Regions from separate parts of the Mucilaginibacter robiniae genome, predicted to be linked through region 1. Evidence: riboswitches for the same ligand, from Rfam matches in the RefSeq annotation. Region 1 holds a riboswitch; the other holds the start of a gene.
The links. Region 1 has a riboswitch for cobalamin ahead of HH214_RS11475 (TonB-dependent receptor). Riboswitches for the same ligand answer to the same signal wherever they lie in the genome.
Positions count from the first base shown of each region.

Region 2: linked by a shared signal. The riboswitch ahead of metE (5-methyltetrahydropteroyltriglutamate--homocysteine S-methyltransferase) and the one ahead of HH214_RS11475 (TonB-dependent receptor) in region 1 are both predicted to bind cobalamin.

Region 1 is NZ_CP051682.1:2,567,738-2,572,531, reverse strand. Features, by position in the region: gene HH214_RS11485 (response regulator) at 1-1,783, opposite strand, end outside; gene HH214_RS11480 (DUF6436 domain-containing protein) at 1,791-2,387, opposite strand; cobalamin riboswitch at 2,664-2,855, shown strand; gene HH214_RS11475 (TonB-dependent receptor) at 2,954-4,794, shown strand, end outside.
Region 2 is NZ_CP051682.1:4,844,819-4,849,612, reverse strand. Features, by position in the region: gene metE (5-methyltetrahydropteroyltriglutamate--homocysteine S-methyltransferase) at 32-2,338, opposite strand; cobalamin riboswitch at 2,521-2,763, opposite strand; gene HH214_RS21210 (metallophosphoesterase) at 2,939-4,120, opposite strand; gene HH214_RS21205 (pyridoxamine 5'-phosphate oxidase family protein) at 4,444-4,794, shown strand, end outside.

The DNA.
Region 1 (4,794 bases):
AAGCAAGTTGCTTGATGGGTTTGGTAAGCACGGCATTAAACAAACTCCCTAAATTAGACCGTTGCTCATCACCAATAGAACTCAGCAGAATGATAGGTATGTTTGGATAATTCACCCTTACATGGCCAGCCAGTTCAATGCCATCCATGCCCGGCATATGAGCATCAGTAATAATTAAATCGTATGCCGAGTTTTGCGCCAGCATGATTAAAGCTTCATCACCCGATGCGGCAAGTGTTGGTATTAAATTCCAGCTTTTAAGCTGTGCCTCCAGTATCAATCTATTGGTTTCATTATCGTCAATAACCAATACCTTCTTACCGGCATACTCAGCCAAATTGTAGGGCTGGTAAGGCTGTTCTACATTCAGGCTTTTTTGTGCAGCAATAGTAAAGCTGAACACAGAACCTACATGTGGCGTACTGCTTACTACAATTTCACCATCCATTAAAGTAACCAGCTTTTTCGAGATTACCAGCCCTAAGCCAGTACCGCCATACTTGCGGGTAGTTGAAGAATCGACTTGGCTAAAAGGCTTAAATAATTTTTCCAGTTTATGGGGCGGTATACCAATGCCAGTATCATGAATAGCAAAGTTAATTATGTGTTTATCCTGCTTATTCAGCCCCATGGTTGTCACTTTAACAATTACCTCCCCTTGTGCGGTAAATTTTACCGCATTGCCCACCAAGTTGGTTAATATCTGTTGTAAACGAACTTTATCACCAATAATCTGCAAGGGAGTGCCTTCTTGTATATGATAAGCCAGTTCGATACCTATTTGGGCGGTTTTAGTAGCAAAAATATCCAGCACTTCTTCAATGCTTTGGCGCAAGTTAAATTCTTCTTGTTCCAGTTCCAGGTTGCCGGCTTCAATTTTTGAGAAGTCGAGTATGTTATTGATAACACCCAGCAGGTTTTCACCGCAGGTAGTTATCGTCTCGGTGTACATACGCTGGTTATCAGTAAGCGGCGTTTCAGCCAGCAGAGCCGACATACCAATCACCCCGTTCATCGGGGTTCGTATTTCATGGCTCATGGTAGCTAAAAAAACGCTCTTGGCCTGATTTGCTTTTTCAGCTTCTTTACGGGCTACATCCAGCTGCTGGTTTTTTATTATTAAATCTTGATTTAACTGCAGCAACTTTTCCGCATTCCGCTCGCGCTCTTCGTGCATTTCCACTTCCTTCTGCATTTCAGAAACTTGCCAAGCCTGAATAATTTGTTTTTTACCATAAACATGCAGCTGGTAAGCCCATAAACCACATATAAAAAATATGACTGTAGTAAAAAACAAGTGTATAATCAGCGTTTGCAGGTCAAAATAAGATAACTGTGTAAAATAAACGTGCGGTACGCCTATATCTTGCAGATAAGCAAAAGTGGCATGATGAATACCCACTACAATGAGCAAAGGTATTTGCAGCTTCCATTTCTGATAGGTAATAAGCACAGCACTACCAATGAAAGCAAAAAAGTGCATCTCGAACATACCATGCATCTGGTAAATGAATTGCGCCAAAAAAATACCAAGAATGCCACTTAATACGTATTGATACCAGTCTGACTCGGGCATGAACCCCTTAACTGAGTAATAGGCCAACAATGATATACCGCTTAAAGTTAAAGCAATAAACCAAGTATCATAAAACCAGGCAAAAACCAAGCCCATAACAAAGCAGCCTGCCAGAAAGTAGTTAATGAATTTATCGGAGCGTTGTTTTACCTCCTGCTCCATTTGTAGCTTTTGTAATTGGTATTCGGTATTTTGACGGTGCGGCATATATAGGTTATAATTTACAACCTGGCAAGCTACACCCATAAGCACGGGTAGCAAACAGGCTGAATCGGATCGGATCGTGTTGTTTTAGCAAGTTTTCGAGCGCTATGCGCGCGTAAGCGGTTTGGCTATCGGTACAGTAACGGCTGTTATTGTAATTACCCCGGTAGTAAAGTTGTCTGCTGCTATTCAGAATAGCCGCCTGCGGAGTTGAATATACGCCGCAAGCTATTGCCAGTTGTGGCGCTACAACAACCGGGATATGCAAATCATACTTCTGCTTTACTTGGGCAGGGGTATAATATTTATCGGTCAGTAACACTACGGCAAAGTTTACCTGGTTACCGTATTGTGTAATTAATTCTTTTACGTGTTTAATATTGAACTTGGAACAAGGGCAATCCGGATTGAAGAAATGCAGCAATACAGGCTTATGATTTTCAAAACTAAATTGAAACCCTAAGTTTATAGCTGTACCATTTTTAACAGGAACATAATGATCAGGTACCGGCGTAGGCAAACTGTATTTATATTGGTTGTACCACAATATAGAAGCAACTGCGCCGAACAGCACAACAAGCCACGTAAATACAATAATTTTTTTCAAAACGACAGAAGCAACAAGTAATTCTAAATAAATCAGGATAAAGGTTTACGCTGGTAGCTTAACTGAGATTTCAATTGACGGGAGTTCCGGAAGAAAATACCCGGTTCGGGAATTAAAGATCAAAGATTGTTGTACCGTATTCTGATTACGACAAATACATTCCATCAGTTTCGTTACACTAATGTTACATTCTGCTTATGACGATAAAATGGCAAATAATACTTTTTAATTAATTGCTATACCCATAAGTTAATCGGCTTTTAAGTAATAAAATTTTATCTTTGCACCGCTTTTGGTTTCCGGCACATGCTCGGAATTAAAAGGGAATCTGGTGTAAGTCCGGAACTGTCCCGCAGCTGTAAGCTCTTTTAACTAAGGTTCATTCTGTAGTCACTGTATGCGGCAAGCACACGGGAAGACGAACCCAGGGGAGCAAGTCAGAATACCTGCCTCAGGCACTTTATAATTCATAGCTTTCGTGGATTGAAGCTGGAATAAATTACTTTTCGTGTATTTCATTGTTGGTGTACAAAATTCGGGCTGCTGTGGGTAACTGCTCACAACACATGAAATTAGCTGTGCTTTACGCGCACTATAAGCGCACAGGCCATTGTGTAACTTTTTGGAGGCTGCTGACGTTTTTTGCCGCAGGGGCTTGTTGCTGCCCTCAGGCTTCGGCCCAAATATTACCGACGGTGAAAGACACGTTGAAAAATAATCAACTACAGGAAGTGCGCGTACGTGCCATCAAACCCGATATTCGGGCCGCATCGCCTACACCTGTACAAATACTTAAAGGTACAGAACTAGAGCGTCTGAACAGCTTTTCGGTAGCTGATGCCCTGCGTTACTTTACCGGGGCCGAACTGAAAGATTATGGCGGTATAGGCGGATTGAAAACTGTAGATGTACGTAGCCTGGGCACTAACCACACTGGCGTGTTTTATGATGGTCTCCCCATCAGCAACGCGCAAAATGGGCAAGTAGATTTAAGTAAATTCTCGTTAGATAACATTGAAGCTATTGAGTTATACAATGGGCAGAAGAGTGCCATTTTTCAGCCAGCTCAGGCATTTTCGGTAGCTAGTTCTTTATACCTGCAAACTAAACAGCCACACTTTGCAACTGATGAGCACACGCATATCAAAACCACTTTGAAAGTGGGCTCGTTCGGGTTGTTTAACCCGGCCATATTGTGGCAGCAAAAGTTATCAGCAAAAACTTCCAGCACTATAAGCGTCGAATGGATACAAGCTAATGGCCGGTATAAATTCAGGGAAACAAATGGCACTTACGACACCACTGCGGTACGACACAATGCCGACATTAGCGCTATCAGAGCAGAAGCCAGTTTGAACGGTACGCTGGCAGATAGCAGTACCTGGTTGGTAAAAGCGTACCTGTATCACTCCGACCGCGGACTGCCCGGGGCGATTGTAAAAAACCGGTTTGATTATGACGAACGCCAATGGGATGGCAACTACTTTACACAAGCTACTTATCAAAAAAATATAGCCTCATGGTATAGTCTTCTGCTGAACGGCAAGTATGCATTGGATGATACCCGCTATCTGAACCCACACTATGCCAACCTGCAAGGTTACCTAGACAACCACTATCAGCAACAAAATGCTTACCTGTCAGCAGCCAACCTTTTTCATGTTACGCCGCAATTAGATGTAGATTTTTCGGGCGATGTGCAATGGAGCCAGTTACGCAAGCTGGATAATGATTTGTATCGCTTTGTTTATCCTACCCGATATACAACACTCACCGCTCTATCGGCAGATTATCATTTAAGCTGGCTAAAAATACAAGGTACGCTGTTAGGTACTTTTATTAATGAAAAAGTAAAGTTGTATGAGGGTGCAGCCAACCGGCAGGTGTTGTCGCCTTCTTTATCAGCCATATACCAGCCTTTGGCTTCTGACTTTGCTATACGAACCTTTTACAAGCACACTTTCCGAATGCCGACTTTTAATGATTTGTATTATACCTTAATTGGCAATACCAGTCTGAAGCCGGAATATACTACGCAATATGATGTAGGTTTTACTTACAATAAAACGATACCTATAGGCATTCTGCAACAATTGTTGATTACTACTGATGCCTACTACAACCGTGTAAAAAACAAGATTGTTGCCATACCTACCACCAACCTTTTCCGGTGGACGATGCTGAACCTGGGTTTAGTAGATATCCGCGGATTGGATGCAAGTATCAAATCAGGCTGGCAAATTGGAGCCGCTACCTTATTACATGTCAACCTTAATTACACCTACCAGCGTGCGCTGGATGTAACGCCTCCACCAGATAACTCACCTTATCAGGGACAAATCCCTTACGTGCCTAAACATAGCGGCTCAGCAGTTTTGGGAGTAGAGCACCAGCAACTTAGCTTTAA
Region 2 (4,794 bases), 2.3 Mb from region 1:
CCTTGCTAATTAGTAGCAAGGCTTTGTTATTTTACAGTGTTTCTGGTTCAACTTGCTTTTCGCGAGCTTGTTTAGCTGCTGCAACCATGTTTTCCAAGGCGGCCTTTGTTTCAGGCCACTTACGGGTTTTTAAACCACAATCCGGATTTACCCAGATGTTTTCTGCAGGCAGCAGTGTTGCTGCCTTTTCTAGCAAGCTAACCATCTCTTCTGTGCTAGGTACACGTGGGGAGTGGATATCGTATACACCTGGGCCAATCTCATTCGGGTATTCGAAATCTGCAAAAGCTTCCAGCAGTTCCATTTGTGAACGCGACGTTTCGATGGTGATTACGTCAGCATCCATAGCCGCAATGTTTTCAATAATATCATTAAATTCACTGTAGCACATATGGGTATGAATCTGTGTTTCATTCTGCACACCACTGGCCGAAATACGGAAAGCCTTAATTGCCCAATCCAAGTAAGTTGGCCAGTTGGCTTTACGCAACGGTAATCCTTCACGAATAGCAGGCTCATCAATTTGAATAATGCCGATACCAGCTTGTTCAAGCGCTACTACTTCGTCACGTATAGCTAAGGCAATTTGGTTGGCAGTAACTGATCTTGGCTGATCGTCACGTACAAATGACCATTGTAATATGGTGATAGGTCCTGTTAGCATGCCTTTCATGTGCTTTTCAGTTTGTGCAGCAGCAAAGCTGCTCCAACGCACCGTCATATCTTTAGGGCGGCTTACATCACCGTAAATAACCGGTGGTTTTACACAGCGGCTACCATAACTTTGTACCCAGCCGTTTTGGGTGAACAAATAACCCTCTAATTGCTCGCCGAAATACTCTACCATATCATTACGCTCAAACTCGCCATGTACCAGAACATCCAAGCCAATTTCTTCCTGTAAGCGAATGGTATCTATAGTAGCTTGTTCAATAGCCTGCTCGTACTCTGCTTGTGTAATCTCGCCCTTTTTTAACTTAGCTCTTAGCTTGCGTATATCATCTGTTTGCGGGAAAGAACCAATTGTTGTAGTTGGAAATAAAGGTAGTTGAAAACGCTTTTGTTGTAATTGTTGGCGTATAGCAAAGGCACTCCCTCTTTGAGCATCCGTATCAGTAATATCAGCCACGCGTTGCTTCACCACTTCTTTATGCACTAATTTTGATGAGCTGCGAGTATCAAGAGCTTGCTGATTAGCTTGTAATGAAGTTGTATTTCCTTGGCTGATATCGAATAACTCTTTTACTTCTGTTAACTTTTGTTTGGCAAACGCCATCCAGTTTTTCAAACCGTAATCCAATTGGGTTTCCAGATCAAGATCATAAGGAGAATGTAATAAAGAACAAGATGGCGCAATCATGATCCTGTCGCTTCCAATAGCAGCAGTTGCTTGGTTAACCAATTCTAACGATTGCTGATAATTATTTTTCCAAACATTACGACCATCTACTACGCCTAACGATAATGATAATCTTTCAGGAATTAGTGCCAGTACTTCATCCAACTGACCAGGAGCACGTACTAAATCAATATGCAAGGCTGCTATAGGTAAATTAACTGCCAGATGAGTATTATCCAGCAATGCATCAAAGTATGTAGCTACCAAAATTTTGATGCCGCTAATACGATTGCTGATGGCTTGGTACGCATAGGCAAATGCTTCTTTCTCTTTCTTGCTTAGGTCTAACGCTAAATAAGGTTCATCAAGCTGCACCCATTCGGCACCTAATGCTTTCAGCCGGTTGATGATTTCTACATAAACCGGAACCAGCTTTTTGATAAGATCAATCCGTTCAAATCCTTCTTCTTTTTCTTTACCCAAAAGCAGGTAAGATACCGGACCAATAATTACGGGTTTAGCTGCTTTGCCGCAGTACTGATGTGCGTAGTTAAACTCGGCATAAAGCTTTTCTGAAAATACACGAAACTCTTGGTTAGCTGTAAACTCAGGCACAATGTAGTGGTAGTTGGTATCAAACCATTTGGTCATTTCCATGGCTGTAACATCCAGCCCATCTTTCTGGTAGCCACGAGCCATAGCAAAATAGAGGTCAAGCTCGTCATTTTCTTTTACGCTAGATACTACCTGAGTGTAACGGGTAGGTATGACACCTAATAGCAAGCTCATGTCCAGTACCTGATCATAGTAACTGAAATCATTACATGGAATCAGGTCAATGCCGGCATCTATCTGTAACTGCCAGTTTTCTTCTTTGATTTTCCGGGCAACTTGGTGTAGTTCGCCTTTGTCAATTTTGCCTGCCCAGTATTGTTCACAGGCTTTTTTTAATTGTCGGTGGCTGCCCACTCTGGGGTAGCCGAGGTTGTTTTTAAGCATACGCATAAAACTTTTGGTTAAACATTAATAGATAATTAATGCTCCTTACGTTTTTGGTACACTTTCGGGAAAATAGGGTAGAAATAAACAATAGAAAGCCAGTACAATCGGGCGCAACTCTTCCCTTGTGTTCATGACATTCATGTTTGTCCATGGACTACTGCTTCAATCGCGAAAGCATCGGTCTTAAAACAGCATAGGCAAGTCTCCTGGCTCGTTTTCCATTAAGCGCCTTCCCATAAGCTAATAGCTAACAGTGGCATGTGCTTAACAGTAATGAATGCTGATAGCAGTTTGGAAAATTAAATTACCTCATGCTATTTGCTATTCATTGTAAAACTTACAGTTGCGCGACAGCCCGTGATTTGCACACGGTTCCTTCTTCGTTCCGACTCTCGCCGAAAACCTTTGCTGCTGGAAGATTTATTCTTGTAAAGAACGTTAGCACAAAGATAACAGATTGCAATATCATTTTAACTAATCATTTAACAGGAACACAATAATCTATCTTCGGTAAATACAAGCTTGTACTTAAATTTAATGCTTAGTTATACATGAGGTTGGTAATTTAACTTGTTACGTATAAGTGGATTGTGATATTCATTTAATGTGTTTCTTTTTTAATGTAATCACTGTAATTTCTGGCCAGATACCTACGCGACCTTTAAAACCTAAAAAGCCAAAACCCCGGTTTACATACAGGTATTGGTTGTTTTGTTTGTATAACCCAGCCCAGTTCCGGTAAATATATTTCGCCGGGCTCCATTTCAAACCTAAAAACTCGATACCGAACTGCATACCATGTGTGTGCCCAGCCAGTGTTAAATGAACCGGTTGATGGTGCTTTAGTGTAACCGCTTCCCAATGGGTAGGATCATGAGAGAGGAGTATTTTAAAGGCACTGTCTGCTACATTTGCGGTGGCCTTTTTCAAATCACCATATTGATGAAAGCCTTTACCCCAGTTTTCTACGCCTACTAATGTTATAGCTTGTCCGTCTTTTTTAATCTGTGTAGCTTCATTCAGGAGCAAATTGAAACCAATTTCCTCGTGTATTTTTTTAAGCTGGTTTAGGTTAGCTTGTTTATCACCAAGGTTTTCCCATTGTACATAATCGCCATAATCATGGTTGCCTAACACCGAGTATTTACCATAGGATGCCTGAAGTTTGGCAAAAGCAGGGATCCATCGGTCCATTTCAGAAGCTTTGTTGTTTACCAAATCGCCTGTAAATAAAATGATGTCACTCTTTTGTGCATTAACTAAGGCTAATCCTTTTCCTACACCTTTTTCGCTGGTAAAACTTCCCGAATGTATATCTGAAAGCTGGGTAATGGTAAAACCATCAAATGCATCCGGCAAGTCGTCAAACTCCAACGTTTCACGAAGTACTTGGTAATGATGTCGTCCTTGCGTAAGACCAAAAAGTAAAGCGAAGAACGGGATAGCAGCAATAACTACTGTTGTTAAACTAACCCAATAACTTCTTGGCGGAAAGCCACGAAATAGTCTGGTAATATCTTCCAACAATAGCACGGTTGAACCAAATATTTTGGGTACAACAGCCAGTAACATCAATGCCATTAACACCGAAACTAACCGAGGGTGCTGACGCATACGTTGCCCACGGCTTACGTAAAAAATACCACCAACCAGTATCAGGTCGATTAGCCAATAACCATATACTATAAGAGCATTGTTGGATAGAGTATGAACAGCTTGGAAAAAGTAAAGATCAGTTAAAATCCAAATAAGTGTAATATAAGCAATACGTTGTTTCATATAAATACGTGCATGCAAGTGCAGTAGTTAAAGACGGATGAACCCTATAAATATTTTAAACTTAAATTAAATAGGACCTGCTAATTACATTAGGTGTGATTTGTATATTGTATAATATTACTTAACTTATTAATATATAATTACTTAAATATATTATGTGAATCTGATAAGTAAATTCGTATGATGGTTATCATACGGTATTGTGATTAAGAACATTCTTTAAACAACAGAAAACGATCAAATTTAATTAGCAATACAGAACAGGGTTTACTGGCTTATATAGTTAGCAAATCCTGTTCAATTAATAATTAAATGGAGAAAACATGTTAAGAACACTTAATGATACCGAAATTCAAGAAGTTTTAAAAAGTAACTTTCTGGCACGTATTGGTTGTACCGACGGAACTAAAGTTTATGTAGTACCTATTCATTACCATTATGAAGAGAATGCCGTTTTATGTTACTCACTGGAGGGTTTGAAAATTGATTTGATGCGCAAACATACATCTGTTTGTTTGGAAGTGGATGAAATCAGAGACGCAAATCATTGGAGGTGTGTAGTAATTAACGGTAGATACGAAGAGATAACTAATGAAAATGAGCTAGGAGATTTGAGACCTCGCTACACTGAATACTTGATTAGACAACGGGTAAGCCTTCCTTCCGAGTCGCCG